4 regions of the Citrobacter sp. ANG330 genome follow, and region 2 is predicted to be linked to each of the others. Evidence: predicted binding sites of a transcription regulator. Region 2 holds the regulator's gene; each other region holds the start of a gene.
What was found. The regulator CRP, encoded in region 2, controls carbon source genes, mostly activating them, when cyclic AMP is high. The targets are predictions, from matches to a motif close to ATGTGANNNNNNTCACAT.
Positions count from the first base shown of each region.

Region 1 (7,928 bases), on a different contig from region 2:
CTGTGACATCTGGCGCTCCTTATCTCTGGGGGTGATGAATGAATATACGGCTATTTTTCGAGAAGAATCCGATGTCAGATCAAATAACCCTGACAGTTGTGTCACAAATATTGATTTGACTTATGTATTGAGAAAATAAAGGTCTGCTAGTCTTACTGTCTCATCGATAACCCAAGGGATGGTTGTGCTGGAAATCTTTTGTTAACCCACTGAAAAATATCGTCAAATATTTTTCGCATAGCAAAATTCATGGTTCGTTCAGGACGAACCCGTTTTTGTATGGGTTAAAAAAGGGTCAACATGCACGTCACATGGACCGTCAGTCCCGTGGGCTATCAGCGCATCGCAAAGCGCTGTCCTGCCTGCAATATTAAGCGCGATTTCGTCCCTTCCGGGGCTTTCAGAATGAATTCGCAAAAGAAGCAGCTGGATGTCTGGAGCATCTACAAATGCCTGTATTGCGATTACACCTGGAACATCAGCCTGTTCTCACGTCTTCCTGTCAGCCGCATTGACCGCGAGCTTTATGCGCGGATCGTTGCCAATGACGCAAGAGCGATCCAGCTTTTCGCCCACGATCGCCAAATCCTGAAGCGAAATAACGCCGAGCTCTCCGGGGTTCCGGATTTTAACGTTCGTGAACAGTGGCGGATAACGCTTGTCCGGCATCAGCAGGTAAAGGTGAGTATCAGGTTAACGATGGCCTTTCAGGTCAGTCTGATGTCGGTGATGAAAAAGCAGTTACGACTCAGTACGGGGGAGGTAACCCGGTTGGTAAACGAAGGGAAGATTCGCGGTATTACGCTACGCGAGCTCAAAAATCGCAAAAATCATGATACGACTTATGAGCTTTGGATGAGTGCGGATGCGTTTTACGCGACCCGGAAAATGCGCCGAGAAATAGTACGTTAAGCCAGACGACGCCCGGCCAGCAAGGCGGGCGTCTAAAACTGGCGATCGAAAACAGTGAGAAGATATTTTACCGTGATGTTTTTTTGTCTACCACACTATGGAACCACTTAACTATCAATCTTCAATTGAGATAAATTCTTCGCAAAAAGGCGTATAGGGGCGCAGACTGGCGTAATTTCGCGAGAAGCGAAGTCTGCGATCTATATTTTTGACCAGTCTGTTTGTGGAATCCTCATTAAGAAGTTTGCACACGTGCCGTGTGTCCAGACGTAATATTTTGCATGCTTCAAGCGTAGGGCAAAAATTCATGGAATGGAACGTAATCTGTTTTTCACTTTTCGCCACAACCGGCATCTCCTCCTCCGCGGCGTGAAATCGGGTTACCAGCAAATGGTGGGCCGCCTCTAACAGAGTGCATTGTTCAGTATGCAGTATCGCGCCATTTTCACTGTACCAGGCCGTTCGACGGGCAATCGAATCCGCATTCAGCGCCCTGAGATCGTCATCGGTCGCGGCGCGAAGATTGTTGATTTCATGTCGAACATCCGCGCGATAGAGAATTGAACATTCCCGCTGCAGAACACCTTTATGCACGGTAATATCCATTCCTGCTTTATCAAAAGCCTCGGTACAGAGGAATAAAATACGCCTGCGTCCCTGAGCCAGCGCATCCTGAATCGAGTAGCCATAGGCTATTTCTTTGATACCAGACCAGGCAATGGCAAAAGCACACATCGGGCAGGGTTCACTGGTCGAGAGAAGAATACAACCGGATAAATCTTTGCCGATCTTTTTTCCAGCGAGTTTAATAGCGTTAATTTCCGCGTGCGATGTTGGGTCTGATTCTGTTTCCTCACCATCATGCGCGGCGGCAATAATTTCACCCTCTTTGATGATGACCGCGCCAAATCCTTTATTTCCTTCGCGCAGACTTTCTTCAGCCTCATAAATAGCATGACGCATATAATATTCAAGTTGAATAATATCATCCATAAGTTGTTTATTCCGTGGCGTGTTTTGATGAATTATTACACCCGCTTTATAATAATGGCAAGGAACAAGAATATATCTCGAAGTCGTCTAAAGAAATTTTTATTCAGGCAAGTATTCGTTAATGGTTATTTATCTGAAAAGGACATTCCCGCATACATAAAACAGCCGTTCGCCAGTGCGATACCAGGGATGAGAACAACAGGATTCTCTGAATGGAACAACAGATTTGCAAAAGTCTGCCATCGTCAATACACGGCGGGAACGACTGAAATGGTGTCCCCTGCAGGAATCGAACCTGCAACTAGCCCTTAGGAGGGGCTCGTTATATCCATTTAACTAAGGGGACGAAGCGGCGCTCAGTATACCGGTTTTTGTGTGTCCCGGTAAGTGAGCGGCCGCCTGACTGTTCAAACCGTCGCCATTCAGGCCTGTTTTTCCTCTTTTTTTTGCTTGTTGTCTCTTTTTTGCGCTGCGACTCTGGCTTCTTCTTTACGTTTGTTGCTCATATCGTTGCGGATTTGCGCATGGCTCATCAGAGCGAAGATAAAGGTGCCGCCACAAATGTTTCCGGCTAGCGTCGGTAAGGCAAACGGCCAGAAGAAGTCGCTCCAGTGCAGCGTACCGTTAAATACCAGATAGAGAATTTCGACCGACCCGACCACAATGTGGGTGGTATCGCCCAGTGCGATCAGCCACGTCATCAGAATGATGACTACGATCTTCGCCGCCCCAGCGGCCGGAAACATCCAGACCATAGTGGCAATCAGCCAGCCGGAAATAATGGCGTTAGCAAACATCTCCGTGGGGCTGTTTTTCATCACATCCATACCGATTTTCACGAACGCATCACGGGTCTCTTCATTAAAGATAGGCATGTATTCAAATGCCCAGGCCGCGATGCCGGTACCCAGCACGTTCCCCAGTAGCACAACGCCCCACAGGCGCATCAGTAGACCGAAATTACCGGGGGTTGGGTTTTGCATGACGGGCAGAACGGCGGTGACGGTATTTTCGGTAAACAACTGCTGGCGTGCCATAATGACGATGATAAAGCCAAAGGTATAGCCGAGATTCTCCAGCAAGAAACTGCCAGGAACTCCCTCCAGTTCGACGTGAAAGATCCCTTTTGCCAGCAGCGAGGCACCCATTGAAAGCCCGGCAGCAATAGCGGACCACAGCAGCGCCATCGCATCCCGCTCCAGCTCTTTTTCCCCGTCCTGACGGATATGTTCGTGAATCGCCATCGCCCGTGAGGGGAGACGATCTTCATCCAGTTCTATTTTCTTCCCACTCTGTTTTTCATCACTTTCGACGGCAAGCTCGTCGCTATGCTCATCTATCTTGTCGTTTTCATGATCGACCATCATTCATCTCCGGTATGCACACTAACAAGATAAAGCGTAGCGGCTTTTAGCCAGACCCCCGTGAGGACATACTCTGAAAACGCAAAAATGGTAACGTTTGTTTTTATGTATCCCGCTAGAATAGAAGTGCGACGATGCTGATGTGACCAGGCTATGATCACAGCAGCGTGTTCGGTGATATAGACATCGTTTGACGTACTGTTACAATCGCTCACACCTTTACAGGCGGATACGGTAGTGTTCCGTCATGGATGGCAATCAGCGATAGCCATAATTAACAGGGAGACATTTATGAAGCTTCGCCTGTCGGCGCTTGCGCTGGGAACCACACTGCTGGTGGGGTGTGCAAGTTCCGGCACAGAACAGCAGGGGCGTTCAGACCCGTTTGAAGGGTTCAACCGCACCATGTACAACTTCAACTTTAATGTGTTGGATCCGTATATCGTTCGACCGGTGGCCGTCGCCTGGCGTGATTATGTTCCGCAGCCTGCCCGTAATGGTCTGAGCAACTTCACCGGCAACCTGGAAGAACCGGCGGTGATGGTGAACTATTTCCTGCAGGGCGATCCGTATCAGGGGATGGTGCATTTCACCCGTTTCTTCCTTAATACGATCCTGGGGATGGGCGGCTTTATTGATGTCGCTGGCATGGCGAACCCGAAACTGCAACGTGTTGAGCCGCATCGTTTCGGCAGTACCTTAGGTCACTATGGCGTCGGCTATGGTCCTTACGTGCAGTTACCGTTTTACGGGAGTTGGACAATCCGTGATGATGGCGGCGATATGGCGGATACGCTCTATCCGGTACTCTCCTGGCTGACCTGGCCGATGTCTATTGGTAAATGGACGATTGAAGGGATTGAAACCCGCGCCCAGTTGCTGGATTCCGATGGTCTGCTGCGTCAGTCCTCCGATCCGTATATTTTGGTTCGTGAAGCATACTTCCAGCGCCATGACTTTATCGCCAATGGCGGGAAGCTCAAGCCGCAGGAAAACCCGAACGCGCAGGCGATTCAGGACGAACTGAAAGAGATCGATTCCGAGTAAGCCAGATTGAGCAAATAAAAAGGTGAGCTAAAAAGCTCACCTTTTTTACATCTGCCTGCAAGAAATCAGAATGCGTAGTTGAAGTTGGTACCGAACAGCCAGGCTTTACCTTCAGACTCGAACTGGTACGGACCTTCGTTAATCTTAACGCTCTGGCCGTGCATGTAAGAGACGCCAACGTCCACAGACGCATCTTTATTGAAGGCGTAAGTGGTCCCCGCGCTCAGCCAGAAACGGTCCTGATCCGGAATCGAGATAGAACGGTTTTGTGACGGAACCGGGCTATCATCGAAGGCGATACCGGTACGGAACGTCCAGTTATCATCATAATAATAGGTCGTCCCCAGCGCGATGCGGTAGGCGTCTTTAAAGCCTTCATCTTTCTGGAACAGTGTCTCACCGCCGGTGGATTTCGCTTTCAGCTCCTGGAACTGACTCCAGCTGGTATAAGCCAGGCTGTAGTGGATTGCCCATTGCGGCGCCACGCGGTTGTAACCGGACACTTCCCACATTTCTGGCAAGTTCAGCGTCAGATAACCTGACTGAGTCGCGCCGCCGGTAGCGGTCGGAATACCCAGGTTGTAGTTGTTGATCGCTGGCGGCAGATCGCTGCTGTAGTTACCTTTAAAGTCAATTTTGACTTCAGAACGGTAGGTCAACGCATAGCGATTGTTCTTATCCAGTTCATACAGGATCCCGGCGTTCCAGCCAAAGCCCCATTGGTTACCGTTCAGGTGGGCAATTTTTGTATTGCCTGGGATGCCATTGGCGGTGGCTGCCAGTTGCTGACCCTGCGGCGTTTGTCCGGCAGGAGACTGCATGACCTGGCCTGCGACCAGTTGACCCAGGTCGCCGGCGAAGCGTTCGATTTTCGCACGTGCATAAACGGCGTTCAGACCCAGACCGAAGCTCCATGCGTCATCTAAGCGATAGGCGCCGCTTAAGTTAAGGTTCATGGTTTCGAGGTCGGTGGTACCGCCAACAGAACCGCCCGCGTAGGTATCGTTAAACTCCGTCGCCAGACCGTAGTTGGAGGTAATGGATGCTCCCCAACCGAACTGATCGTTAATGGGCGCAACAAAGTGCGCGTTGGGCACCCATGCCGTTGGCGCGATGTTATCGGCATCAAGGCTACGGCCAGACGGCGAGCGTCCGCTGATGTTGACGTCCGGATCGATATAGACCGCACCCGCAGAAAACGTCGGGCGATCGAACATCGTGATCAGCGCTGGGTTACGGCTGACGTTACCTGCATCGTCTGCGATAGCGCCTTCACCCGAATAGGCCCGGCCGAGGCCAGAGGAAGAAAATTCGTTTAACTGAAAGCCTGCAGACCAGGCCTGGGTGGAGATAATTGCCACTGCGACTGCGAGAGCAGACTTTGTTAACAGGGTTTTCTGGCTCATGACCATAACCTCAATTGATTTATTTTTATACAAACTATGTTACATGCTGTAACAGGAGCGCGAAGTGTAGGGTCTGCGGTACGACTTAGAAATCAGACCAGTGGCGTGAGTATAGGTCTGACCAGCTGAGATGTTGCAAGTATGTTTATAACTTTTTTCAATTGTGATCTTAAAAACGCGATCCAGCTGGCAAAATTGCCAGGTTGCGCACTCATCCTTTTGGGTGAAATTTGTTTTAGATCATTTTTAAGTGTGATTTCGGTCACTTATCTCATTTCGTTCAATTAACAACTGGAGAGGTGATAGGGGGGAGCGTAAAATATCCTCATCGTTTATCTGGCACCCTGAGTGCAAAATACAGAGGAAATCTACAATGAGTAAATGCAGTGCTGATGAAACCCCGGTTTGCTGCTGTATGGATGTTGGTACCATCATGGACAACTCCGATTGCACCGCATCATACAGCCGTGTGTTCGCTAACCGCGCAGAGGCTGAAGAAACGCTGGCCGCGCTGACCGAAAAAGCCCGTAGCGTCGAATCTGAGCCGTGCAAAATCACCTCAACTTTCACTGAAGAGTCTGACGGTGTGCGTCTGGATATCGATTTTGTCTTCGCCTGCGAAGCCGAAACCCTGATCTTCCAGTTGGGTCTGCGTTAATCCCACCTCGTTTTATTAATGCCCCGGTGAGTTTTCCCCGGGGCATTTTCATTTCAGACAGTGATTATTCACTGTGTCATAGCTCTCACTTTCTTTGCGCTCCGCTTGGCTAAATGTAAAAAATTGGTTAAGACTATGATCAGGTCAGACCACTTATTTTATTTTTTACAGGGGAGTGTTATGAGTCAGGCTTTACCGCTGGTCACCCGGCAGGGCGATCGCATCGCCATTGTGAGCGGATTACGTACGCCTTTTGCCCGTCAGGCAACGGCTTATCATGGCATTCCCGCCGTCGATCTCGGCAAAATGGTGGTGGGGGAACTGCTTGCGCGTAGCGAAATCCCTGCCGACGTCATCGAACAACTGGTTTTCGGTCAGGTCGTACAGATGCCGGAAGCGCCAAACATTGCGCGTGAAATTGTGCTCGGGACCGGCATGAACGTGCATACCGATGCTTATAGCGTCAGTCGCGCCTGTGCGACCAGTTTTCAGGCGGTCGCCAACGTTGCAGAAAGCCTGATGGCCGGCACCATTCGTGCAGGTATCGCCGGTGGGGCTGACTCGTCTTCGGTGCTGCCCATTGGCGTCAGCAAAAAACTGGCGCGGGTGCTGGTCGATGTCAACAAAGCCCGCACGATGGGGCAGCGTCTGAAACTCTTTTCTCGTCTGCGCTTGCGCGATCTGCTGCCCGTCCCGCCTGCTGTAGCGGAATACTCCACTGGCCTGCGAATGGGCGATACCGCCGAGCAGATGGCGAAAACCTATGGCATTACCCGTGAACAACAGGACGCCCTGGCGCATCGCTCCCACCAACGGGCCGCCCTGGCGTGGGCAGAGGGAAAACTGGCCGATGAAGTGATGACCACGTACACGCCGCCTTTTAAAGAGCCCCTGTCTGAAGATAACAATATTCGCGGCAACTCTACGCTGGCAGATTACGCCAGACTGCGTCCGGCATTTGACCGCAAACATGGCAGCGTTACGGCGGCCAACAGTACACCGCTGACCGACGGCGCGGCGGCGGTCATTTTGATGACGGAATCCCGTGCCAAAGAGTTAGGGCTGGTTCCGCTTGGCTATCTACGCAGCTATGCCTTTACCGCCATTGATGTCTGGCAGGATATGCTGTTGGGGCCGGCCTGGTCCACGCCGCTGGCGCTGGAACGTGCAGGATTAACGATGGCCGATCTGACGCTTTTCGATATGCACGAAGCCTTTGCCGCGCAGACGCTGGCCAATCTTCAGCTACTCGGCAGCGAGCGCTTTGCCCGTGACGTGCTTGGCCGAAGCCATGCCACCGGCGAAGTGGATGACAGCAAATTTAACGTACTTGGCGGTTCGATTGCCTTTGGACATCCCTTTGCCGCGACGGGTGCGAGGATGATCACGCAAACCCTGCACGAATTACGTCGTCGTGGCGGCGGTTTTGGCCTGGTCACCGCCTGTGCTGCAGGCGGACTGGGCGCGGCAATGGTTCTGGAGGCGGAATAATGGAAATGGCATCGGCTTTTACGCTTAACGTGCGCCCGGACAATGTCGCGGTTATCT
Region 1 covers NZ_JASJUI010000001.1:907,069-914,996, reverse strand. Annotated here, with positions in the region: gene QNN88_RS04560 (zinc ribbon domain-containing protein) at 1-9, opposite strand, end outside; gene QNN88_RS04555 (DUF1062 domain-containing protein) at 301-912, shown strand; gene QNN88_RS04550 (nucleoside deaminase) at 1,027-1,905, opposite strand; tRNA gene QNN88_RS04545 (tRNA-Arg) at 2,177-2,251, opposite strand; gene QNN88_RS04540 (formate/nitrite transporter family protein) at 2,328-3,269, opposite strand; gene mlaA (phospholipid-binding lipoprotein MlaA) at 3,561-4,316, shown strand; gene fadL (long-chain fatty acid transporter FadL) at 4,382-5,722, opposite strand; gene QNN88_RS04525 (YfcZ/YiiS family protein) at 6,096-6,380, shown strand; gene fadI (acetyl-CoA C-acyltransferase FadI) at 6,561-7,871, shown strand; gene fadJ (fatty acid oxidation complex subunit alpha FadJ) at 7,871-7,928, shown strand, end outside.
Region 1: the regulator CRP is predicted to act here: its motif matches at 5,973-5,990, upstream of QNN88_RS04525 (YfcZ/YiiS family protein).

Region 2 (7,928 bases):
CAAAAGACGACCCGTTCATGGATCATCATGTGATCCCTAAAGCGGAAGATTTACCGCCGCAGGTGGAATATCAGTTAACCGAACATGGCGGTCACGTCGGGTTCATCGGCGGCACGTTGCGTCGACCAGAAATGTGGCTGGAGTCGCGCATTCCTGACTGGCTGACACCCTATCTGGAGGCATAACTATGCAAATCCCCTGGCAGGACCTTTCCCCCGAGACGCTGGACAATCTGATCGAAAGCTTTGTGTTGCGCGAAGGTACCGATTATGGTGAACATGAACGTACCCTTGAGCAAAAAGTCGCCGACGTGAAACGCCAGTTACAGTGTGGAGAAGCGGTCCTGGTGTGGTCTGAGTTGCACGAAACCGTCAACATCATGCCGCGCAAATCATTTCGCGAGTAACCCGCACGCTATCGGCCGACTATAATAAAAAATCAATTTATTGATGGAGTTAACATGTCTGCCAAACATCCGGTGATCGCGGTAACAGGATCCAGCGGCGCGGGGACCACCACCACCAGCCTCGCGTTCCGTAAAATTTTTGCGCAGCTCAACCTGCGTGCAGCCGAGGTGGAAGGCGACAGTTTTCATCGTTATACCCGTCCGGAGATGGATATGGCGATTCGCAAAGCGCGCGATGCCGGGCGCCATATCAGCTATTTTGGCCCCGAAGCCAATGACTTCGGCCTGCTGGAACAGACGTTTATTGAGTACGGCCAGACCGGGAAAGGCCAGTCACGCAAATATCTGCATACCTACGATGAAGCCGTCCCGTGGAACCAGGTGCCGGGGACGTTTACCCCGTGGCAAGCACTGCCCGAACCCACCGATGTGCTGTTCTATGAAGGCCTGCACGGCGGCGTCGTCACGCCCCAGCATGAGGTCGCAAGACATGTTGATCTCCTGGTCGGCGTGGTGCCCATCGTTAACCTGGAATGGATCCAGAAGCTTATCCGCGACACCAGTGAACGAGGCCATTCTCGTGAGGCGGTGATGGATTCGGTGGTCCGTTCGATGGACGACTATATCAACTACATCACGCCGCAGTTCTCCCGCACCCACATCAACTTCCAGCGCGTTCCTACCGTGGACACATCCAACCCCTTCGCAGCCAGGAGCATTCCATCACTGGATGAGAGCTTTGTGGTGATTCATTTCCGCAATCTGGAAGGGATCGATTTCCCCTGGCTGCTGGCGATGCTGCAGGGCTCATTCATTTCTCACATCAATACGTTGGTGGTTCCTGGCGGGAAAATGGGTCTGGCAATGGAACTGATCATGCTGCCGCTGGTACAGCGACTGATGGAAGGCAAGAAGATCGAATAAACGGTGGGGAGTGCCCGATGGCGCTGCGCTTACCGGGCCTACGACAGGAGTAGGCCTGATAAGCGCAGCGCCATCAGGCAATGATCATCAGGCAGCAATCACTTCGTACGAATGGGTAATGTTAACCGCTTTTCCCAGCATCAACGCCACAGAGCAATACTTCTCTGCCGACAGATCGACCGCCCGCGCAACGGCGGCATCCTTCAGATCGTGGCCGGTGACAATAAAGTGCAGGTTGATGTGAGTGAACAGGCGTGGCGCCTCTTCCCGACGTTCTGAAGTCAATTTCACTTCGCAGTTCGTCACATCCTGACGGCCTTTTTGCAGGATAGAAACCACGTCAATGGCGCTGCAACCGCCAGCCGCCATCAACACCATTTCCATCGGGCTCGGTGCTTTATCACCAGAGTTACCGTCCATCAGAATCTGATGCCCGGAAGCGGACTCACCCAGGAAGGTTAACCCCTCAACCCATTTAACACGCGCTTGCATATTTTTTAACTCCAGTGCGTTAATTTTCCTGACAGATTACGCGTACATAACAATTCTCGCAACGGAAGGCGACCTGCGTCATGCTGAAGCGAGACACCAGGAGACACACGGCTAAAGCTATGCTAAAACAGTCAGGATGCTACAGTAATACATTGACGTACTGCATGTATGCAGAGGACTTCACATTAAAGGCTGCAGTTCGTTTTTGACAGTCTCTTCCCAGGACGCGGGAAGCACATTTTTGCAACCCCAGAGACAGCGGATTTTTTGGCTCTGGAGACAGCTTATAACAGAGGATAATCGCGCATGGTGCTTGGCAAACCGCAAACAGACCCGACACTCGAATGGTTCTTGTCTCATTGCCATATTCATAAGTACCCGTCCAAGAGCACGCTGATTCACCAGGGTGAAAAAGCGGAAACGTTGTACTACATCGTTAAGGGCTCAGTGGCAGTGTTGATTAAAGATGAGGAAGGGAAAGAAATGATCCTTTCTTATCTGAATCAGGGTGATTTCATTGGCGAACTGGGCCTGTTTGAAGAAGGCCAGGAACGTAGCGCATGGGTTCGGGCGAAAACAGCGTGTGAAGTGGCTGAAATTTCCTACAAGAAATTCCGCCAGTTGATCCAGGTGAACCCGGATATTCTGATGCGCCTGTCTTCTCAAATGGCTCGCCGCCTGCAAGTCACTTCAGAGAAAGTCGGTAACCTGGCCTTCCTCGATGTGACCGGTCGTATCGCCCAGACGCTGCTGAATCTGGCGAAACAGCCTGATGCAATGACTCACCCGGACGGCATGCAGATCAAAATCACTCGCCAGGAGATTGGCCAGATCGTTGGCTGTTCTCGCGAAACCGTTGGTCGTATCCTGAAGATGCTGGAAGATCAGAACCTGATCTCCGCTCACGGTAAAACGATCGTCGTTTACGGCACTCGTTAATCTCATCGGAAATGGCGCGCTACCCGGTAGTGCGTCATTTTTGTTTTGCCAATGTGGCGCAGACTGATTTATCACCCAGAAATCAACTATGCACTACGTCAAACGCTGGTGCTCTGTTTGCCCGTGGCCGTCGGCCTGATCATCGGGCAGTTGCATCTGGGTTTGCTCTTCTCTCTCGTTCCCGCCTGCTGCAACATTGCCGGGCTTGATACACCGCACAAACGCTTTTTCAAACGCCTGGTGATTGGCGCGTCGCTGTTTGCCGGATGCAGCCTGATTATGCAGCTGCTACTGGCGCAGGCGATCCCGTTGCCGCTGATCCTGACCGGACTCACATTGATTCTCGGCGTCACCGCGGAACTGAGTTCACTGCATGCCCGCCTGCTGCCCGCCTCGCTGATTGCCGCTATTTTTACGCTGAGCCTGGCAGGAAATATGCCGGTCTGGGAACCGTTGCTGATCTACGCGCTGGGCACGCTGTGGTATGGCTTATTTAACTGGTTCTGGTTCTGGCTGTGGCGCGAGCAACCGCTGCGCGAGTCGCTAAGCCTACTGTACCGGGAACTGGCGGATTACTGCGAAGCCAAATACAGTATGCTGACTCAGCACACCGATCCGGAAAAAACGCTACCGCCGCTGCTGGTCCGCCAGCAAAAAGCCGTCGACCTCATCACCCAGTGTTATCAGCAGATGCATATGCTGTCGGCGCATCACAACAATGACTACAAACGAATGCTGCGCGCCTTTCAGGAAGCGCTGGATTTACAGGAACATATCTCAGTGAGTCTGCACCAGCCGGAAGAGGTGCAAAAGCTGGTCGAACGCAGCCACGCTGAGCAGGTGATTCGCTGGACGGCGCAAACCGTCGCCGCGCGGTTGCGGGTACTGGCGGATGACATTCTGTATCACCGACTGCCGACCCGTTTCTCTATGCAAAAGCAGATTGGCGCGCTGGAAAAAATTGCTCATCAGCATCCGGATAACCCCGTCGGGCAGTTCTGTTACTGGCACTTCAGCCGTATCGCCCGGGTGCTGCGCACTCAACGACCACTTTACGCCCGCGATCTGATGGCTGACAAACAGCGCCGTCTTCCGTTGCTTCCTGCGTTGAAAAACTACCTTTCCCTGAAATCACCAGCGCTACGCAACGCCGGGCGTATCAGCGTCATGCTCAGCATCGCCAGTCTGATGGGAACCGCGTTACACCTGCCGAAACCGTACTGGATCCTGATGACCGTGCTGTTTGTCACGCAGAACGGTTATGGCGCCACCCGCGTGCGTATTCTGCACCGTTCGGCGGGTACGCTGGTGGGGCTGATTATTGCAGGCGTGACGCTGCACTTTCATATTCCTGAAGGATATACGCTGGCCCTGATGCTGGTGATCACCCTGGTCAGCTATCTGACTATCCGTAAAAACTACGGCTGGGCGACGGTGGGATTTACCGTCACGGCGGTATATACCCTGCAGCTACTGACGCTGGACGGCGAGCAGTTTATTATCCCCCGGTTTGTCGACACGGTGATAGGCTGCCTGATTGCATTTGGCGGCACCGTCTGGCTATGGCCACAATGGCAGAGCGGGCTACTGCGTAAAAACGCCCACGATGCGCTGGAGGCCGATCAGGAAGCTATTCGTCTGATTCTGAGCGACGATCCGCAGGCTACACCGCTGGCTTATCAGCGTATGCGAGTCAACCAGGCGCACAACACACTGTTTAACTCACTGAATCAGGCGATGCAGGAGCCGGGCTTCAACACGCACTATCTGGCGGATATGAAGCTGTGGGTGACGCACAGTCAGTTTATTGTTGAACACATTAACGCCATGACGACATTGGCGCGTGAACATACGATGCTGACGCCGGAACTGGCGCAGCGATATCTGCAATCGTGCGAAATTGCCATCCAACGCTGTCAGCAACGACTGGAGTACGACGGGCCGGGCAGTTCCGGAGATGTAAATATTCTGGAGGCGCCCGAAGCGCTCACCCACGGGCCCTTAAGCACGCTTGAACAGCATCTGCAACGCGTGCTGGGGCACCTGAACACGATGCACACTATCTCGTCTGTCGCATGGCGTCAGCGGCCGCACCATGGGATCTGGCTCAGCCGCCGGTTACGGGATATGCGGGGTTAACATGGATTGCCGGATACGCGCGTTATCGATGAAGGCAGGATAAGCGCAGCGCCATCAGGCAAATCGTTAACCAACAACCCTGGCAACAGCCTGTGCAAAACGCTGCATCCCTTCGTCGATATCCGCTTCTTCCACCACCAGCGACGGGGCAAAGCGCATCACATCCGGGCCCGCATTCAATACCATCACGCCGGCATCGGCTGCCGCATAGAGGAAATCGCGCGCGCGCCCTTTGTATTGCGGCAGCAACTCCGCCCCGATCAACAGGCCCATACCGCGAATATCGCTAAACACATGGAATTGTTCGTTAATCTGCTGTAGATGCTGGACAAATTTTTGGCGCTTTGCATTCACGCCTCCCAGAACCTCTGGCGTGTTGATGATGTCGAACGCGGCTTCCGCCACCGCGCAGGCCAGCGGATTACCGCCGTAGGTTGAACCATGAGAACCGACATGAAATGCCGAGGCGATCTCTTGCGTCGTCAATACCGCGCTCACCGGGAAGCCGCCGCCCAGTGCTTTCGCACTGGTGAGGATATCCGGCGTCACGCCGTAGTGCATATAGGCAAACAGCTCACCCGTACGTCCCATGCCGCTTTGCACTTCATCAAACACCAGCAGTGCCTGATGCTCGTCGCAGAGCTCGCGCAACCCTTGCAGGAACTCTGGCGTGGCGGCCAGAACGCCGCCTTCTCCCTGTACCGGCTCAACCACCACCGCGCAGGTGTGATCGTCCATCACCGCTTTCACCGCATGGAGATCGTTAAACGGTACATGGATGATATCGGCCGGTTTCGGCCCAAAGCCATCGGAATATTTCGGCTGACCGCCCACTGTGACGGTAAACAACGAGCGTCCGTGAAACGCATTATGAAAGGCAATAATTTTGGTTTTGAAGGGGCTATGGCGTACACAGGCATAGTGACGCGCCAGCTTGAACGCCGTTTCGTTGGCTTCTGTCCCGGAGTTCATAAACAGCACACGCTCAGCAAACGTCGCGTCGATAATCTTACGACCCAGACGCAGCGCGGGTTCGTTGGTGAAGACATTACTGGTATGCCAGAGCGTTTCACCCTGAGTTTTCAGCGCCGCCACCAGCGCAGGATGGCAGTGTCCCAGCGCGGTCACCGCAATCCCGCCCGCGAAATCAACATAGTCTTTGCCCTGCTGATCCCAGACCCGACTGCCCTGACCTTTCACCGGAATAAACTCCGCCGGTGCATAAATCGGCAGAATAACTTCATCAAAAGTTGCGCGGGTTACTGCCGTTTGTTCAGTTGCCATCTCATGCCCATCCAGTTATGCAAAAATGAATGTGAAAATATAATCACAAAATATGCATAAAAAATCACTAGATAGCAACCACAAATCACCGGTTGAGGAAATTTGCCAGCAGTTGATGTCCCTGTTCGCTGAGAATACTTTCCGGGTGGAACTGCACCCCTTCCAGATCCCACGCTTTATGGCGAATCCCCATAATTTCCTGTGTTTCGCTCCAGGCGGTCACTTCAAAGCAATCAGGAAGCGTAGTGGATTCGATAACCAAAGAATGATAACGGGTGACGGTAAGCGGGTTTGCTAATCCCTGGAAAACGCCCTTCCCGGTATGACGGATGGGCGAGGTTTTTCCGTGCATCACTTTTGCGGCGCGTACGATCGTTGCGCCAAAAGCCTGCGCCATCGCCTGATGCCCCAGACAAACACCCAGTATCGGCATATGTCCGGCATAGTGGCGAATGACATCCAGCGAAATTCCGGCGTCATCCGGGGTGCAGGGGCCGGGCGAGATGACGATTTTTTGCGGCTGTAGCGCATCGATCTGCGACAGCGTCAACTCATCATTGCGCTTAACCTGCACATCAGCGCCCAGCTCACAAAAATACTGGTAGAGGTTCCAGGTGAAAGAATCGTAGTTGTCGATAAGCAGGATCATGGCGGCTCCGGTCGAGGAAAACCGCGCTATTCTACTCAGTTTCCTCGGCTTCGCTTACCCCTTTACGAAATATCGCCTGCAATGCGCTAAGGTCACCCATCGCCCCTTCCTGATTCGCCTGGTTCCACTCCTTTGCCGCGATGTCTCCCCAGTGCAGCAGATAACCGGCATGGATAGCCAGTTGTTCGAAGAAAATCCGCTGCGCCATGCCGCTGCCGAGACGAAACGGATGCAGCACGTTGATCTCACAGTAATAATGCGCAAGGCGATTGATGAATTTCTCTTTCGGTAATCCCATCAGGTAGTTTTCTTCTTCCAGATCCTGCATCAGGGCATTGCCCTCTTTTTCGATGTAAGCGAAATGGCAGAAGCGGGTATCCCCCTGATAGATGTCGACTTCACGCAGATGACCCGCCCAGTCAAAAACGTCCTGATAAAGCTGACGATGAATCGCGCACAGATGGGGCAAGCCGCGCTTCGCCGGGCCGAGTTCGATGGTCGCCGCACGTAGCGCAGTCAGCTCATAAGCGGCCTGCGCCAGACGCTCAACCTGGTGGATCCCCAGGCGGTTACGCATCACGTTCAGTCCGGGGTAGAGATACGGATCGCGGTCATCGCCGATTTTAGCGCTCATAGTGCCTCCGGAGTTCTTCAAGACGCACCAGCGCCTCTTCTGCATTCAGCGTGATCAATGGGCTCTCGACGCCTTCAAGACGGCGACTGGCCTGGAAATTCACGTTTCGCTGCTGCTCCCAGAGTCGGGACTTTTGCCTGTCGGTGAGTTTTTTCACTGTACGCCTCCCTGATAGATCCATGTCTGCCAAGTATAAGCAGCAAAACGCGGTTACGCAGGGAGGATAAAGCGACGCGGGCCTGCAATGCCCGCGTGAGAAGGATTACGGCAGCACTTTTGCGGAGAGGATAACCACTGGTTTTGACGGCACATTCTGATAAGGGCCGACATCATGAGTCGGCACCTGAGAGATCTTATCGGCCACATCCATCCCTTTCACCACTTTACCAAATACGGCATAGCCGAAGTCACGCTGGCCGTGATCGAGGAAAGCATTATCCGCTACGTTAATAAAGAACTGG
Region 2 covers NZ_JASJUI010000010.1:135,778-143,705, reverse strand. Annotated here, with positions in the region: gene QNN88_RS19275 (hydrolase) at 1-185, shown strand, start outside; gene QNN88_RS19270 (YheU family protein) at 188-406, shown strand; gene QNN88_RS19265 (phosphoribulokinase) at 461-1,330, shown strand; gene QNN88_RS19260 (OsmC family protein) at 1,418-1,822, opposite strand; gene crp (cAMP-activated global transcriptional regulator CRP) at 2,129-2,761, shown strand; gene QNN88_RS19250 (YccS/YhfK family putative transporter) at 2,813-4,900, shown strand; gene argD (bifunctional acetylornithine/succinyldiaminopimelate transaminase) at 4,967-6,184, opposite strand; gene pabA (aminodeoxychorismate synthase component 2) at 6,270-6,833, opposite strand; gene QNN88_RS19235 (putative adenosine monophosphate-protein transferase Fic) at 6,865-7,467, opposite strand; gene QNN88_RS19230 (YhfG family protein) at 7,457-7,624, opposite strand; gene ppiA (peptidylprolyl isomerase A) at 7,730-7,928, opposite strand, start outside.

Region 3 (7,928 bases), on a different contig from region 2:
TCCAGTCGTCCACGGTCGGGATATGACAGCCGGCCTGATGGGCAATCGCCGGAATGTGCAGCAGCAGGTTTGTTGAACCGCCGAACGCCGCATGAACCGTCATCGCATTCTCAATCGCTTTATCCGTGAGGATTTCCCGGGTGGTGATACCTTGTTTGCACAAGTTCAATGCCGCCCTTGCGGAGGCTCTGGCGATCTCTTGCCACACTGGCTCACCGGAAGGGGCCAGCGCAGAGTGCGGGATGGCCAACCCCAGTCCTTCGGCCACCACTTGCGATGTCCCGGCGGTGCCCAGAAACTGACAGCCGCCGCCAGAGGAGGCACAGGCCTTACAGCCAGCGCGACGAGCGTCCTGTAGCGATAACTCGCCATTGGCGAAGCGTGCGCCGATGGTCTGCACTTTGCCGTTATCTTCTCCATCCTTCGCGGGCAGCGTCGCGCCACCGGGTACCAGCACTGTCGCTTTGTCATGCTGCGAGGCGAGGGCCATCATGGTGGCCGGGAGTCCCTTATCACAACTCGCCACGCCAATGACGGCTTTCGCATCGGGCAGGGAGCGAATAAGGCGGCGCATCACCATTGCGGCGTCATTGCGGTACGGCAGTGAGTCAAACATTCCCGTTGTACCCTGAGTGCGTCCGTCGCAGGGATCGGAAACATAGACGGCGTAGGGCAGGGCGCGGTTCGCTTTGATCACTTCCGCCGCCGCCTTCATCTGGATGTCCAGCTCGTAGTGGCCCTGATGCAGCGCCAGCGCGATGGGCTTACCGTCTTCTCCGCGTAGCCCTCCCAGCGTGCTGAGCAGCAAAATGCCGTCCCGATCCAGCTCATCCGGAGACCAGCCCATTCCGGCATTCATCGTCATCCCGAACAGGTCCCCGCTCGGGCGGTTGATGAGCATCTCCGCCGTGAGCGGCAGTTCTCCGTCAGGGCCATCAGCGTGCGTTCTGACGGTGTAGATATCGTGATTTTCGTCAGCAAAAATAGAGCGAACAGACATGATTTTCTCCTCAGTCCGATAAAATGCCCTGCGCAACCAGCAAAGCATGGACCTTTTCTTTGGCTTCGTCCGACACGTCAAGAATCGGCGGCAAGCAATACGTCTCCACCGGCAATCCCACGCACTGCATGCTGTATTTGATCAGTGAGACGAACGGCGTTTCCAGAGCATAAATCGCCGGCAGCTGCAGCAGCTTTTTATTCAGGGTGAAGGCGGTTGTCAGATCGCCCTCGCCCCAGGCGCGGTAGATACCCACAGAGAGCTCCGGAGCAAAGTTTGCACTGGCGGATATCGCGCCATCACCGCCCAGTTGCAGGGTGTTCAGTAAATGATCGTCGAAGCCGCAGAACACTGAAAATGAGGGGCGCACAGACTTAACGGTGTTGATCATCGTGCGCAGGTGGCCGACGCTGTCGATGGTATCTTTGATCCCGACGATGTTCTCATTTTGCAGCGCCAGACGCTTCACGGTCTCCGGGGTTAAGTCCTGACCGGTCAGGTCCGGAAAGTTATACAGGATCACCGGCAGCGTGACGCTACGGGCGATCTGCTGGTAATAGTCGTCAAGATTTCGCGGCGCAACCTTCCAGTAATAAGGATTAATGGCAACGACGCCGTCAGCGCCGCAGGCCTGCGCATGTTGCGCCAGTTTGACCGCTTCGTCAGTGGAAGGTGAACCGACGCCAATCAATACCGGAACCCGCCCGCCGACAACGGCAACGGCCTCTTCGGCGAGTGCCATTCGCTGGGCGGTATTCATCTGGCTAAATTCGCCCCCGGTGCCCAGATAAAACAGCCCGTCTACGCCTTTATTGATCAGGAAGTCGGCAACCTGACGCATTGCCGTTTTATCAAGGGTTCCGTCACGATGAAACGTGCTGGAGACCGGTGGAATTATGCCGCTGAATTTTCTCATTACCTCAGTTTCCTTTTCGTAAATACTCATTTTCGTTTCTGTAGCCCAGCCCATAGGATATTTGGCCGGCGCATTTGCGGAGCAATTCCAGATAGCCGTCGATCTTATTTCCTGAATAAACGACCGGATCGCCTGAAAGCGAAATTGCATAGTTAACGCGGTTATACATATTGAATACCGGCATACTTAAACAGACCGCGCCATAGGTTGATTCTTCGCTATCGATCGCCCATCCCCGAAGTCGCGTTTTTTGCAATTCTTCCAGAAATAACTTTTTATCGGTAAACGTATTGCGTGTGTGCGGCGTCAGTGTGATCGCGTCTAAAAAATAATCCAGCTCTTCCCGCGTTTTCCAGGCTAATAACGCCTTACCCAGCGCGGTGATATGTAATTCCAGTTTTTTACCAATCCAGCTCTTGCTTGTTGGCACTGAGTCCGGACTCTCAATTTTGTCGAGATAAATCGCAGAATAGCTCTCCATTGCTCCCAGATGGCAGACCAGACCGCTTTTCAGCGACAACTCCTGCATGGGCCGCTTCGTCACCTCAAAGATGTTTTGACGATGTAGCGCCTGACAACCCAGCTCATAGTTTTTTATTCCCAGCGAATAATGGCCGTTTTTATTTTTAATTAAAAAGCCACACTCCACCATGACATTCAATAAATTGAGCAGGCTGCTTTTGGGATACTGAAATTCTTTTAATAATTCCATATAACTCGCCACGCCGACCCACGCGATGTGGGTGAGTATTTTTTCGGCACGGACTAATGAATTACACCCTTTGCGAACCATCGTGAAACCCTCTTGCTGGTAGAATAAATATTATCGGCATTGCCAGGATCAAAATAGACCTTGTTCAACATGCTGAACCGTAATGCGGTAATTAAATGTGATCGCGTGCGCATTTTAAGGTGCAGTATTATCTCACGGACATTACGCTGAATCGGAATACCTGAAAATGAAAAGACGACAGGACGTCGTGGCATGATAGAGTGGAAGTGCACAAAAAATAATTCGAGGTTTGCACGATGCAACAAATTGATTTCTACATGATCGATGCCTTCAGTACCACGACCTTTGGCGGCAATGCCGCGGCAGTATGCCCGCTAACCGAATGGTTGCCCGATGAGACATTACTGAAGATGTCTAAACAGCATAACCAGTCAGAAACGGCTTTTTTTGTCCCAAATGAAAACGGCTTCGAGTTGCGCTGGTTTACCACGCAGGGCGAAATCAATCTGTGCGGGCATGCTACCCTCGCAGCCGCGCATGTCATCTTTGAGCATTTGAATTTTCCGGGCGACATTATCCATTTTACTACCCGGTTTGTTGGCCCACTGAAAGTCACCCGCAGCGGTGAATGGTTGACACTGGATTTTCCGGCCTGGGAAAGCGAGCCCGTCACGCCGCCGCCTTTACTTCTGAATGCGTTGGGTATCACAGAATATAAAGAAGTGCGCGTGGCACGTGATTACCTTGTGGTGCTGGATAATCAGCAGCAGGTTGACGCGCTGCGCCCGAATATCAACGCTATGCTCCCGCTGGGAAAAATGGTTTGTGTCACCGCGCCGGGCGAAGGGAAATACGATTTTGTCAGCCGTTTCTTCTGTCCTGGAGAAGCCGTCGCGGAGGACCCCGTCACCGGTTCAGCGCATAGTATGCTCATTCCTTACTGGGCGAAAAAACTGAACAAAACGGAGATGCTGGCGTATCAGGGAGCCGAACGCGGTGGGGAGTTACGCTGTCAGAATGTCGGGGAGCGTGTTCATATCGGTGGACAGGCAACCACGTATCTGCTGGGTAAGGTCTTGTTGCGCCAGAACTCGCGGTGATGACGATTTGATATTTATCCTTTCTGATGCGATTCGCGCTGATGCAATCAGACGTGAGCTGATGAGGAGAGGGTGAAATTAATTTCCTGGTGGGATATCGGGTCCCACTGAGATCTTGTTAATATATGTCGCTATCAGCGTCCTGAAATCGGTGTTATTTTTACAGTTTTATAACCGAAAATTCCGAAATATCAGTGCTTGCATGAAGTAAAAATTAGCAAGTCTACAATGCCATAAATGTTAATTAACCTGATGACAACAGCACGGTTCATTTCATCTTATTGAATTTATTTATTTATTCTCTTTATATGTATATTTTATGATATCGGAGAAAAGCGTTTTATATAAAATTCTGAGTATTTTGTTCATTGTGCAGGACGCTGCTTTTTCGTGCGCTGACGATAATATATGAGTTAAAATAATTATCAATTTATTGTTAGTCGCCCACAATAAATAGCTGGATGATCGCTGGCGTTTGACGTAACCCTTAAGGAAAAGGATATCAATGCTAATGGACTATACATCTATACTTCGTTGTTTTAGAAAAAGTTGCCATATTTCTGCTATTGCATTAGCCGTCAACGCTGCCCTGGCATCGTCTCAGGTTCATGCGGCGGTGACCACAACGGTCATCGCCGCGAGTGGGCAGGATATTACTTTAACCACCGGTGAGCAGCACACTACTGATGATCGGTTGGTTTTAAGCGCTTCAAATACGGGGACGATTAGGGGGGAAGATGTGCTTCTCTCTACCACTTACCGCAACAGTGGTCGGTCCGTTATTGCCGCTTATGCCGGGGGACAGGTTATTCTCAAAGGGGCAACGATAAATCATTTAAATGCTATGACGGGTTTTGACCCTGACCGTACGCAAGCTATTCAGGCATATGGCCTGGGTTCGCTTGTTGATATTTCTGACTCCAGAATAGAGAGCTTCAATTATATTGCGCAATTATCGGATGGTGCGACGGCCAGGTTCCATAATACGGAGATGATTGCGCATATGCATGGATTGACCGCTAAGGATATTGGCACAAGCATTCTTGTGACGGATTCTGATATCACGTTCCTTGGCCAGTCGACCGGTTTCAATGCCCGCAATGGTGCACAAATCACTGCCCGGAATACCTATATCCATGGTGATGTCAGTTATGGCTCGGCGGTATCCTGGGATTCAAATTATGCGGTACCCAACCAGACGCTGGCGTCAAAAGGCATTTATGATCATGTTACTATCGAAACGCAACGCAATAACAACGTGGGTTACGGTATCTGGCAAATTGGTCGTTCCCAGGTTTTGATGAACGATTCGCATATTATTACGCATGGTAGTAATACCAGTGGAATATTTGCGGATAAAAGTCAGGAAGTATCAGAAATTCGCAACACAAAAATTGAGACGCTTGGTAGTACAACTACTGCGGTTTCCATGAGAAATGGTAGCCAGATTCTGCTGGCAGATAACAGTGAAATTACCACCTCCGGCAATAACAGTTACGCATTGTATGCCCACCATAATAATAGCGATAACGTTGCGCCTACTACCATTACGGCATCTGATACCACTATTACGCTCAACGGTACAGACAGTTATGGTGCAAGCGTTGAATCTGCGGGGTCACAAATTTATCTCGATAATGTTTTGCTCACTACACAGGGTAATAAATCTACGGGATTGTTGGCGAAAACCGCAGGGAGCATTTTACATACGAACCGTCTTAACGCGAGAATTCAGGGTGATAATTCACTCGGTATGCGGGTACAGAATGGGGCTGATGCTCAACTGAATAACAGCGTATTGAATGTATCCGGGAACAACAGTCATGGCATTGTTTTTAATACCGCGAATACAAACGATAGCAACAGCATGCAAATAACGGGCAGCCATATCGAGACGAACGAGGGTTACGCTATCCTGAATGAAAGCGGGATACTGGATCTGAACCTTAATGGCTCCACGATCGTTGGCCGTTCGGGAGGCGAAAACGGTGTAGCCATCAACGTTAAGGATTTGAGTTCAACAGTTCGGTCAGGCGCGGTGGCTATTACAGCGGATGACTCACATATCGTTGGTGATATTATCTCGCAGTCAAATAATGCGGGTGCAGCATTCGATGTGACATTAAACAATGCCTCATCATTCACCGGCCGGACGCCCGATGTTGACAGTATGACCATCAATGATACCAGCCAGTGGAATATGACTGACAGTTCGACAGTCTCCATGCTGGCAAATAACGGTTCGGTCGTTTTTATGTCCCCAGGCAATAGTGGTGCATTTAAGACATTGACGGTAAACGGCGATTATCACGGTGGTGGTAATGTAGTCATTAACACCACCCTGGAGGATGACGCTTCTCAAACCGATAAACTGGTGATAGAGGGAAGTACCTCGGGTACAACGGGTCTTTTTGTCAATAACCATAATGGCAGTGGCGCACAAACAACAGAGGGCATTGAAGTCATTACTGTCGCGGGCGAATCCGATGGTATTTTCGCACTAAGAAATCGCGTCGTTGCCGGTGCTTATGAATATCACGTCGCGAAAACGGGTAAGAACTGGTACTTAACCAGTTCTGTCTATGAAGAACCGGCTGACCCGGTTACGCCCACAGAGCCGACACCGCCTCTTATTCCATCAGAACCGGCCGCGCCAGCAACACCTGGTACCCCCACTGAACCGGCAGCCCCTTACTATCCGGCTCAGCCCGTAGAGGATAATGGCGATAAGGAAGATGAGGGCGTCAGAGTAATACGTCCGGAAGCCGGGGCTTATGTTGCAAACCTTGCACAAGCGAATACCCTGTTCCTTACCCGTTTACACGATCGGCTCGGTGAAACACAGTACACCGACTTTTTAACCGGTGAGGAAAACGTGACCAGTCTGTGGTTGCGTCAGGATGGGGGGCACAATCGTAGTAACACTCGGTCGGGCCAGTTAAAAACACAGTCCAATCGCTACGTGGTGCAAATCGGTGGGGATATCGCGCAGTGGAGTCAGTCTGGCCTGGATCGTTTTCATTTAGGTGCGATGGCGGGGTATGGCTATGTTCAGGGTCATACCGATGCTAAATACAGTGCGTATCGCGCAAAAAACCGGGTCGATGGCTATTCTCTGGGATTATATGGGACATGGTATGCCAACCAGCAGGATAAGTCCGGATTATATGTCGATAGTTGGGTACAACATGCCTGGTTTAGTAACTCCGTTCAGGGTGAGGGATTATCGGCCGAGAAATATCCTTCACAAGGATGGTTAGCGTCAGTGGAAGCGGGCTACAGTTTTAATCTGAGCCAGAACGATCGCGTAAGTTACTGGCTTCAGCCTAAAGCTCAGGCAGTCTGGATGGGGATCCATGCCGATAAACATATTGAAACGAATGGTACAAGCGTCACGGGCAATGGCGATAATGTGTTGACGCGTTTAGGTCTGCGCGCTTATCGCCAGCAGACAGATGCTGGCTCCGGTCGCACACTGCAACCGTTTATTGAAGTTAACTGGCTACACAATACGAAACACTTCGGCGTCACAATGAATGATGTGTCTGATTATCAGGCCGGTGCACGTCATATCGGAGAGGCTAAAGTCGGTATTGAAGGCAACATCAGCCCAGGGTTGAGCGTTTGGGGAAGTGTCACTCAGCAAATCGGTGACAAAGGATATCGTGATTCTCAGGCATCGTTTGGTTTCAAATACAGTTTCTGATGTGTGGATAAACGTTCCATTGTGCCGCATCGCTGGATTGTCAGGGATATGAGTTCAATCAATCTTTATCGCAGTATTGACCTGATCCATTGATCTGACGCCTCTAACGCCTCGTCATCGTTCTGTATGTTAATTAGACATAGGTAACCTGATGGCAACGCCCGCGGGGAGTCAAAAAGCGGATAATCTCTGCGACAGCAAAAGGAGGAGGGGAATGTTTTCTTACGTCATGCTGGGTACAAACGATTTACCACGCGCGATCGATTTCTACGATCCGTTAATGGAACTGCTTGGGCACCCGAAGGCTGGCCGGGGCGAAGAAGGCGCATCGTGGGGGACGTTCAGTGAGAACCACACCACCGGGCTGTGCGTTGGCAAACCCTTTGATGGTCGAACTGCTGGCGTCGGGAATGGTACGATGGTGGCGCTGAATGCGCGATCCGTCGAACATATCCAGCAACTTCATGCGCTCG
Region 3 covers NZ_JASJUI010000002.1:442,904-450,831, reverse strand. Annotated here, with positions in the region: gene yjhG (xylonate dehydratase YjhG) at 1-1,000, opposite strand, end outside; gene QNN88_RS07945 (dihydrodipicolinate synthase family protein) at 1,011-1,916, opposite strand; gene QNN88_RS07940 (IclR family transcriptional regulator) at 1,921-2,709, opposite strand; gene QNN88_RS07935 (PhzF family phenazine biosynthesis protein) at 2,946-3,749, shown strand; gene QNN88_RS07930 (autotransporter outer membrane beta-barrel domain-containing protein) at 4,261-7,455, shown strand; gene QNN88_RS07925 (VOC family protein) at 7,670-7,928, shown strand, end outside.
Region 3: the regulator CRP is predicted to act here: its motif matches at 2,805-2,822, upstream of QNN88_RS07935 (PhzF family phenazine biosynthesis protein).

Region 4 (7,928 bases), on a different contig from region 2:
ATCAGGCAAATCTCCGCGATCTTTACAACTCTTTGCACTTCACTTGCATTTAAAGACACACCGCCCCGCCATAATTATCATTGGACTCCTCTGGCATAATAACCCTTTGATTTGTGATGATAATGAACAAGATGCGACTCTCCCGCTGGCTGGCATTTTTTGCGCTCACCGCCAGCATTACGTTTGCGCTTCCCGCACAGGCGAATACCTGGCCTCTTCCTCCACCTGGCAGCAAAGTGGTCGGAGAAAATAAGTACCACGTTGTCGAAAATAACGGCGGTTCGCTGGAAGCCATCGCGAAAAAATATAACGTCGGTTTTCTCGCGCTGTTGCAGGCGAATCCTGGCGTGGATCCTTACGTTCCCCGTGCGGGCAGCGTGCTGACCATTCCATTGCAGACGCTACTGCCGGATGCCCCGCGTCAAGGCATTGTCATCAACCTGGCTGAACTGCGCCTTTATTACTACCCTCCTGGGAAAAATTCGGTCACCGTCTACCCTATCGGTATTGGCCAACTGGGCGGTGATACCCTGACCCCGACGATGGTCACGACCGTCTCCGACAAGCGCGCCAACCCAACCTGGACGCCGACGGCGAATATTCGCGCCCGCTATAAAGCGCAAGGCATCGACCTGCCCGCAGTTGTCCCTGCTGGTCCGGATAACCCAATGGGACACCATGCTATTCGCTTAGCCGCGTACGGCGGTGTCTATCTGCTTCACGGTACCAACGCCGATTTCGGTATTGGCATGCGCGTCAGCTCTGGCTGTATTCGCCTGCGAGATGGCGACATCGAGACACTGTTCAGACAGGTTACGCCTGGCACCAAAGTGAATATCATCAATACCCCGATCAAAGCCTCGGTTGAGCCGGACGGGACGCGTCTGGTTGAAGTCCACCAGCCACTGTCGAAGAATATTGATGATGACCCGCAGGTTCTGCCTATTGTGCTGAACAGCACCCTGCAGGCGTTTAAGGATTCTGCACAAACAGACGCAGCGGTGATGCAGCATGTAATGGATGTTCGCTCCGGGATGCCGGTCGATGTCAGACGCCATCGTGAGGTGGAACAGCAGTCGATGTAACCGTTCCGGATATGAAAAAGCCCCGCTGAATCTGTGTATCCAGCGGGGCTTTTTTATGTCGCGTTTAAGCAGTAGCAGGCATTAATGAGGGTTAATGCTTATTTGTAAATGACCGCAGTACCGTGCAGGTTGTTCGGACCCGTCACAGAAGTGATACGGAAAGATTTCGCCCCCATAGCATCCGCTTTCTGCGCCAGCTCATCCTGCAGTGAACTCAGGTTAGTCCCTGCGTTAGCCGAGATGGTGCCGACTTTTTGCTGGCCGGCAGGGGTGGACTGAACTTCTACAGCCGCGAAGCTTGCGAATGACAGTGAACTCAGAACAGCAGCAGCGATGAGTGTTTTTACGTTTTTCATAATAGTGACCTTTTGCAGATGATTGGGCGTCGTAAGCATTTACTTAACGATCGATAGGTAAATGATAGATGTGATCCAGGTCACACGTCAACCCATTTTTTATAACGATCGTTATATAAAATCAAAAGCGCTTATCTTTCATACGACTAAGCTGGAAATATTTTTCTCGCGAATGCGCTGGAGCCCATGCGGGTTTATTTTTATAATGGTTGTTCACTAAACCCATTAAGGTACAACGGCATCATGACAACTGAATCGACAAGTTGTGTTAAAAAAAGCCGTGGCCGACCAAAAGTGTTCGACAGGGAAGCCGCGCTTGATAAGGCCATGACACTCTTCTGGCAGCACGGTTATGAGGCGACATCGCTTTCTGATCTTGTTGAAGCAACAGGTGCGAAAGCGCCAACGCTGTATGCGGAATTTACCAATAAAGAGGGACTATTCCGCGCAGTGCTGGACAGATACATCGCCCGCTTCGCGGCAAAACATGAAGCGCAGTTATTCTGCGAAGAGAAAAGCGTTGAGGCGGCGCTTGAGGATTACTTCACCGCGGTGGCAACCTGTTTTACCAGTAAGGACACTCCCGCGGGTTGCTTTATGATTAACACCTCCGCGACGCTTGCCGCCGCGTCACGCGACATTGCGCATACGGTGAAATCACGTCACGCCATGCAGGAACAGACGCTAACGCAATTTTTACGCCAGCGACAGGAGCGCGGTGAGATCCCGGCACACTGCAATGTGCAACATCTTGCCGAGTATCTGAGCTGCATTTTGCAGGGGATGTCCATCAGCGCCCGGGAAGGTGCCGGTTTCGACAAACTGATGCAAATCACCCGCACTACCCTTCGCTTATGGCCTGAACTGCTTAAAGCCTGATCGTTTTATTGACCGGGAAACGGCGTTTCCCGGTTAAGCCCCCCGTAATCCCCCTACAAATACCAGTGCTATCACTGGGTTAGCATCAAATTTTCGCAAAAATCATTTGATAATAGGAATTATTATCAGCAAAATCCGCATTTGATTTTACATCTGTTTCACAATGTAACAGCCGGTATCCGTCCGGTAATAACCATACTCACCTGCACAGATATTTTGAAAGGAATGCGAATGAATAAGCGTCTTTGGGCCCTCAACCCGATCCTGTTAGCCCTGACTCTACCCGCTGCGGCGGCGCAATCAGAAGAAGATAACCTCATCGTCAGCGCCAACCGCAGCCAGAAAACCGTCGCCGAAATGGCCCAAACAACCTGGGTGATTGAAGGCCAGGAGATTGAGCAACAGATTCAGGGCGGTAAAGAGTTCAAAGATGTGCTGGCACAGCTGATCCCCGGCATCGATGTCAGCAGCCAGGGACGCACCAATTATGGTATGAACATGCGCGGACGTGCGATTGTCGTGCTGATCGACGGCGTACGCCTGAATTCCTCGCGTACCGACAGCCGCCAACTGGATGCGATCGACCCGTTTAACATTGCCCATATTGAGGTCATTTCAGGCGCAACCTCGCTGTATGGCGGAGGCAGCACCGGCGGCTTAATCAACGTTGTGACCAAAAAAGGCCAGCCGGACCGCCAGGTGGATCTTGAACTGGGCAGCAAATCGGGTTTTAACAACAGCAACGATCACGACGAGCGCGTCGCCGCCGCGGTCAGCGGAGGAACGGATCGCGCGTCTGGCCGACTGTCTGTGGCCTATCAGCGCTTTGGCGGCTGGTACGACGGCAATGGCGACGCCCTGATGCTGGACAACACGCAAACCGGCCTGCAGCACTCCGATCGTCTGGATGTGATGGGTACCGGCACCCTCGACATCGATGATAATCGTCAGATACAGGTCGTCACCCAGTATTACAAGAGCCAGGGCGATGAAGACTACGGACTGTACCTGGGCGAAAATATGTCCGCCGTTACCGGTAGCGGAACCGCCAGCACCCGCAGCGGGCTGAGCTCTGACCGTATTCCAGGGACGGAGCGCCATCTGATCAGCCTGCAATACTCCGACGCGGACTTCTTCGGTCAGAATCTGGTCAGCCAGATCTATTACCGCGATGAGTCGCTAACATTCTATCCCTTCCCGACGCTCAGCAAAGGCCAGGTGACCAGTTTCTCAGCATCGCAGCAGGATACCGATCAGTTCGGCGCCAAAATCACCCTCAACAGCCAGTTGATGGATAACTGGGAGCTGACGTGGGGTATCGATGCGGATCATGAAACTTTCGATTCCAACCAGAAATTCTTCGATCTGGCCTGGTCCGTACCGTCAGGCGGAATGGACAACCGCACGGCCTACACGACCGGACGTTATCCGGGCTACAGCATCACCAACTTCGCGCCGTTCCTGCAAAGCAGTTACGACATTAACGACATCTTCACCCTGAGCGGTGGTGTGCGCTATCAGTGGACGGAAAATCGGGTTGATGATTTTGTCGGTTATGCGCAACAGCAGGGGATTGCCAACGGTTTAGCGAGTTCTGCCGATGTCATCCCTGGCGGCAAAACCGATTACGACAACTTCTTGTTCAATGCCGGGCTGCTGGCGCATCTAACTGAACGCCAGCAGGCGTGGTTTAACTTCTCCCAGGGCGTTGAGCTGCCGGATCCCGGGAAATACTACGGCAACGGTACTTACCAGTTGGTGGGCGATCATTACCAACTCCAGCGCAGCGTGAACGTGGCGGATTCGCGCCTTGAAGGGATCAAGGTCAATTCGTATGAGCTGGGCTGGCGCTACACCGGCGATAATCTGCGTACCCAACTGGCGGCGTACTATTCCACCTCTGATAAGTCGATTGTCATCAATCGTAGCGACATGACCATCCGCGTGGAGCCTGACGATCGCCGGATTTACGGCGTGGAAGGCGCAGCAGATTACTTCATCCCTGACAGCGACTGGAGTCTTGGGGCGAACTTTAACGTCCTGAAATCTGAAGTGAAAAAGAACGGAAAATGGGAAAAATGGGATGTCACGCTCGCGTCGCCGTCCAAAGCCACCGCCTGGGTCGGCTGGGCGCCCGAGCCGTGGTCGCTGCGAGTTCAGACTCAGCAGTCGTTTGATCTCAGCGACGCCAGCGGTAACAAGCTGGATGGCTATAACACCGTCGACTTCATTGGCAGTTATCAACTCCCACTGGGTAAACTGACCTTCAGCATTGAAAACCTGCTGGATGAAGATTACACCACCCTGTGGGGACAGCGCGCACCGTTGCTGTACAGCCCAACCTATGGCAGCCCGTCCTTGTACGAGTATAAGGGTCGGGGTCGGACCTTTGGCCTGAACTACGCGTTGACCTTCTGATAAAAAAAGCCCCTCAGCCTGAGCGAATGAGGGGCTAACGTGCAGAGTACAGCTTTTTTACGCTTTGTTATTCAGAATTAACTGGCCGTTGTTATCCAGTGGGATCTGCGTGCCAGGATCTTTATCCATGCGAATCTTGCCCTGCTGGTCGCCAATCTTATAGGTGACGTCATAACCGAGCATTTTTTCCGACTTGTCATAGACAGTTTTGCAACGCTGCTGCGTGGAGGTATAGGTGTCGTTTTCCTGCATCGACCCCTGGATCTGGTTACCGGCGTAACCGCCCCCCAATGCCCCGACCACCGTTGCGACGTCTTTACCTCGTCCACCGCCAAACTGATGCCCCAGCACGCCACCGGCGACTGCCCCCAGTACCGAACCGGTAATGCGGTTCTCATCCTGGACGGGTTTACGATGCGTCACCGTCACGTTGCGACACTCCTGACGCGGCGTCTTAATCGTCTCTTTAATCGGTGTTGCAGAAACCACCTGAGCATACTGTGGGCTACGATCAAACACGTTCAGACTGGCAACCGCCGCCACACCCAGCGCAGCAGCTACGCCAATCCCTATACCCGCCAACATCGATTTATTCACGGGAGATCCTCCTTCTTTGCTATTGCTTACCATTTTGCAACCCATGCACACAGATGCCCATCAGACTGTGGATGAAAATATCGCTAATCATTGTTAAAACAGGATGATTCAGAGAACTCTGAAGGCGGAGGCAAGGCAGAGAAGACACTCAGCACCGCCAGCGGGCGATGCTGAGTCAGAGGGGATTAATGCAGTTTCAGGCGCGGACGGATCACGCGGTTAATACTGCCCACCAGCATCATCAGACCGGTTTTAAAATAGCCATGCAGTGCGATCTGATGCATACGGTAGAGCGAGATATAGACAAAGCGAGCGATGCGCCCTTCCACCATCATCGACCCTTTGGTCAGATTGCCCATCAGGCTCCCGACGGTCGAGAAGTTGGAGAGAGACACCAGCGAGCCGTGGTCTTTGTACTGATACGCTTTCAGCGGCTTGCCGTTCATTTGTGCCAGAATGTTGTTCATCGCACAGGTCGCCATCTGATGCGCAGCCTGAGCGCGCGGCGGCACAAAGCCCCCTTCCGGACGCGCGCAGGAAGCGCAGTCGCCAATCGCGTAGATATCAGGATCGCGGGTCGTCTGCAACGTCGGTTCCACAACCAGTTGGTTAATCCGGTTAGTCTCCAGACCGCCAATCTCTTTCATAAAGTCCGGTGCTTTGATCCCCGCCGCCCAGACCATCAGGTCGGCTTCGATATATTCGCCGTCTTTGGTATGCAGGCCACCGGCATCCGCACTGGTCACCATCGTCTGGGTCAGGACGCGCACGCCGAGTTTTGTTAACTCGTTATGCGCGGCTGCAGAAATACGCGGTGGCAGCGCTGGCAGGATACGTTCACCGGCTTCCACCAGCGTCACGTTCAGCGCGTCGTTGGTCAGCCCTTTGTAACCATAGCTGTGCAACTGTTTCACTGCGTTATGCAGTTCTGCTGACAGCTCTACGCCCGTCGCGCCGCCGCCGACGATGGCAATGTTCACCTTACCGTTCGCGCCCAGATTGGCGGAATATTTCAGGAACAGGTTCAGCATTTCCTGATGGAAACGACGCGCCTGATGCGGGTTATCGAGGAAGATGCAGTGTTCTTTCACGCCCGGGGTGTTGAAGTCGTTGGAGGTACTGCCCAGCGCCATTACCAGCGTGTCATAAGCAATTTTGCGCTCAGGCACCAGTAACTCGCCCTTCTCATCACGCAGTTCCGCGATGGTGATGGTTTTCGCTTCCCGATCGATATCCATTACAGAACCCAACTGGAACTGAAAGCCGTGGTTACGGGCATGTGCCAGATAGCTCAGAGCATCCACGCCTTCATCCAGCGAACCGGTCGCCACTTCGTGCAACAGGGGTTTCCACAGGTGGCTGTGATTTCTGTCAACCAACGTAATTTTCGCTTTTTTCTTGCGACCCAGCTTGTGCCCCAGTTGCGTCGCCATTTCCAGCCCGCCAGCTCCCCCGCCGACAATCACGATCTTTTTCAGTGGTGTAGTCAACGTGACCCCCTTAAAGTGATTAACCAATTGTTAATTAAACGTTATAAACATAGCCTTTAATTAACAACAAGTTACGACAATGAAAATGTCCTTCGAGAATGAGAATAACACATGCGGTGCATTGGTCATACCAAAATTGATATGTATCAAGTTTTGCTGCTGAAAAGATAGACAACGCAGGAAAGACAGGCAAAAAAAACCAGCCCGAAGGCTGGCCTGATTCGACGACTCCGGCTAACAAAGGTTTTAGCCTAATGTCTTAAACGCTTTAATTCGCTGCAGGTGCGGCGAAATATTCTTAAACTTATGCGTCTGCTCTTCGTCCCACACAATCTCATAGAAATGGTGCAGCTCTTCAGACGAACGCTGACTGTTCAGGGCTTCGTCATGACGTGAGAGAATGACCAGGCAACGATCGCGATTCTTCTCGCGGAAGTTGGTCACGCATTTAGTGGCGATATCCGCATACTCTTCCGGACGATCGATCTTGCCTTCCATGTTCTCATACGGAAACAGGTTAGGATTAAACACCACCTGGCGAACATCGCAGAGAAAACCAATGCGTTCAGCCCAGTAACCGCCGAGGCCCACGCCGCAAATCAATGGCCGCTCATCAACATTAAGCTGCAACATTTTGTCCACTTCTTTCAGCAGATGCTGCATGTCATGTTTCGGATGACGCGTGCTGTAGCTTATCAGTCTGACGTCCGGGTCGATAAACTGCAGCTGCAAGACTTTTTCGTGGTTTCCCGGACTGTTAGAGTCGAAACCGTGTAGATAGATAATCATCGCATCCTCACCAAACGTGCGTTAATGACCTGCTTTCTCTTCCTGCCAGCGTTCATGTAACTGGTTGAGCTGCGCGCTGACCGTTTTCCAGCGTGCAGTATCCATCAGTTCCTGACGCGAAAATGAACCTTTATGATACAAACGTGTAACACGCTCTGCATTGATCGGCGACAGATTATCTAACACACTGACCGCCCCTTTACGATTATTGCAGACCAGAATCATATCACAACCCGCATCCAGCGATGCCTGCCCACGCTCGGCATAGCTGCCCATGATTGCCGCCCCTTCCATCGACAGATCATCAGAGAAAA
Region 4 covers NZ_JASJUI010000002.1:312,797-320,724, forward strand. Annotated here, with positions in the region: gene ldtC (L,D-transpeptidase LdtC) at 120-1,085, shown strand; gene bhsA (multiple stress resistance protein BhsA) at 1,184-1,441, opposite strand; gene comR (TetR family copper-responsive transcriptional repressor ComR) at 1,685-2,320, shown strand; gene QNN88_RS07275 (TonB-dependent siderophore receptor) at 2,552-4,738, shown strand; gene QNN88_RS07280 (glycine zipper 2TM domain-containing protein) at 4,796-5,335, opposite strand; gene ndh (NADH-quinone dehydrogenase) at 5,521-6,825, opposite strand; gene ycfP (alpha/beta hydrolase YcfP) at 7,072-7,614, opposite strand; gene nagZ (beta-N-acetylhexosaminidase) at 7,636-7,928, opposite strand, start outside.
Region 4: the regulator CRP is predicted to act here: its motif matches at 1,510-1,527, upstream of bhsA (multiple stress resistance protein BhsA).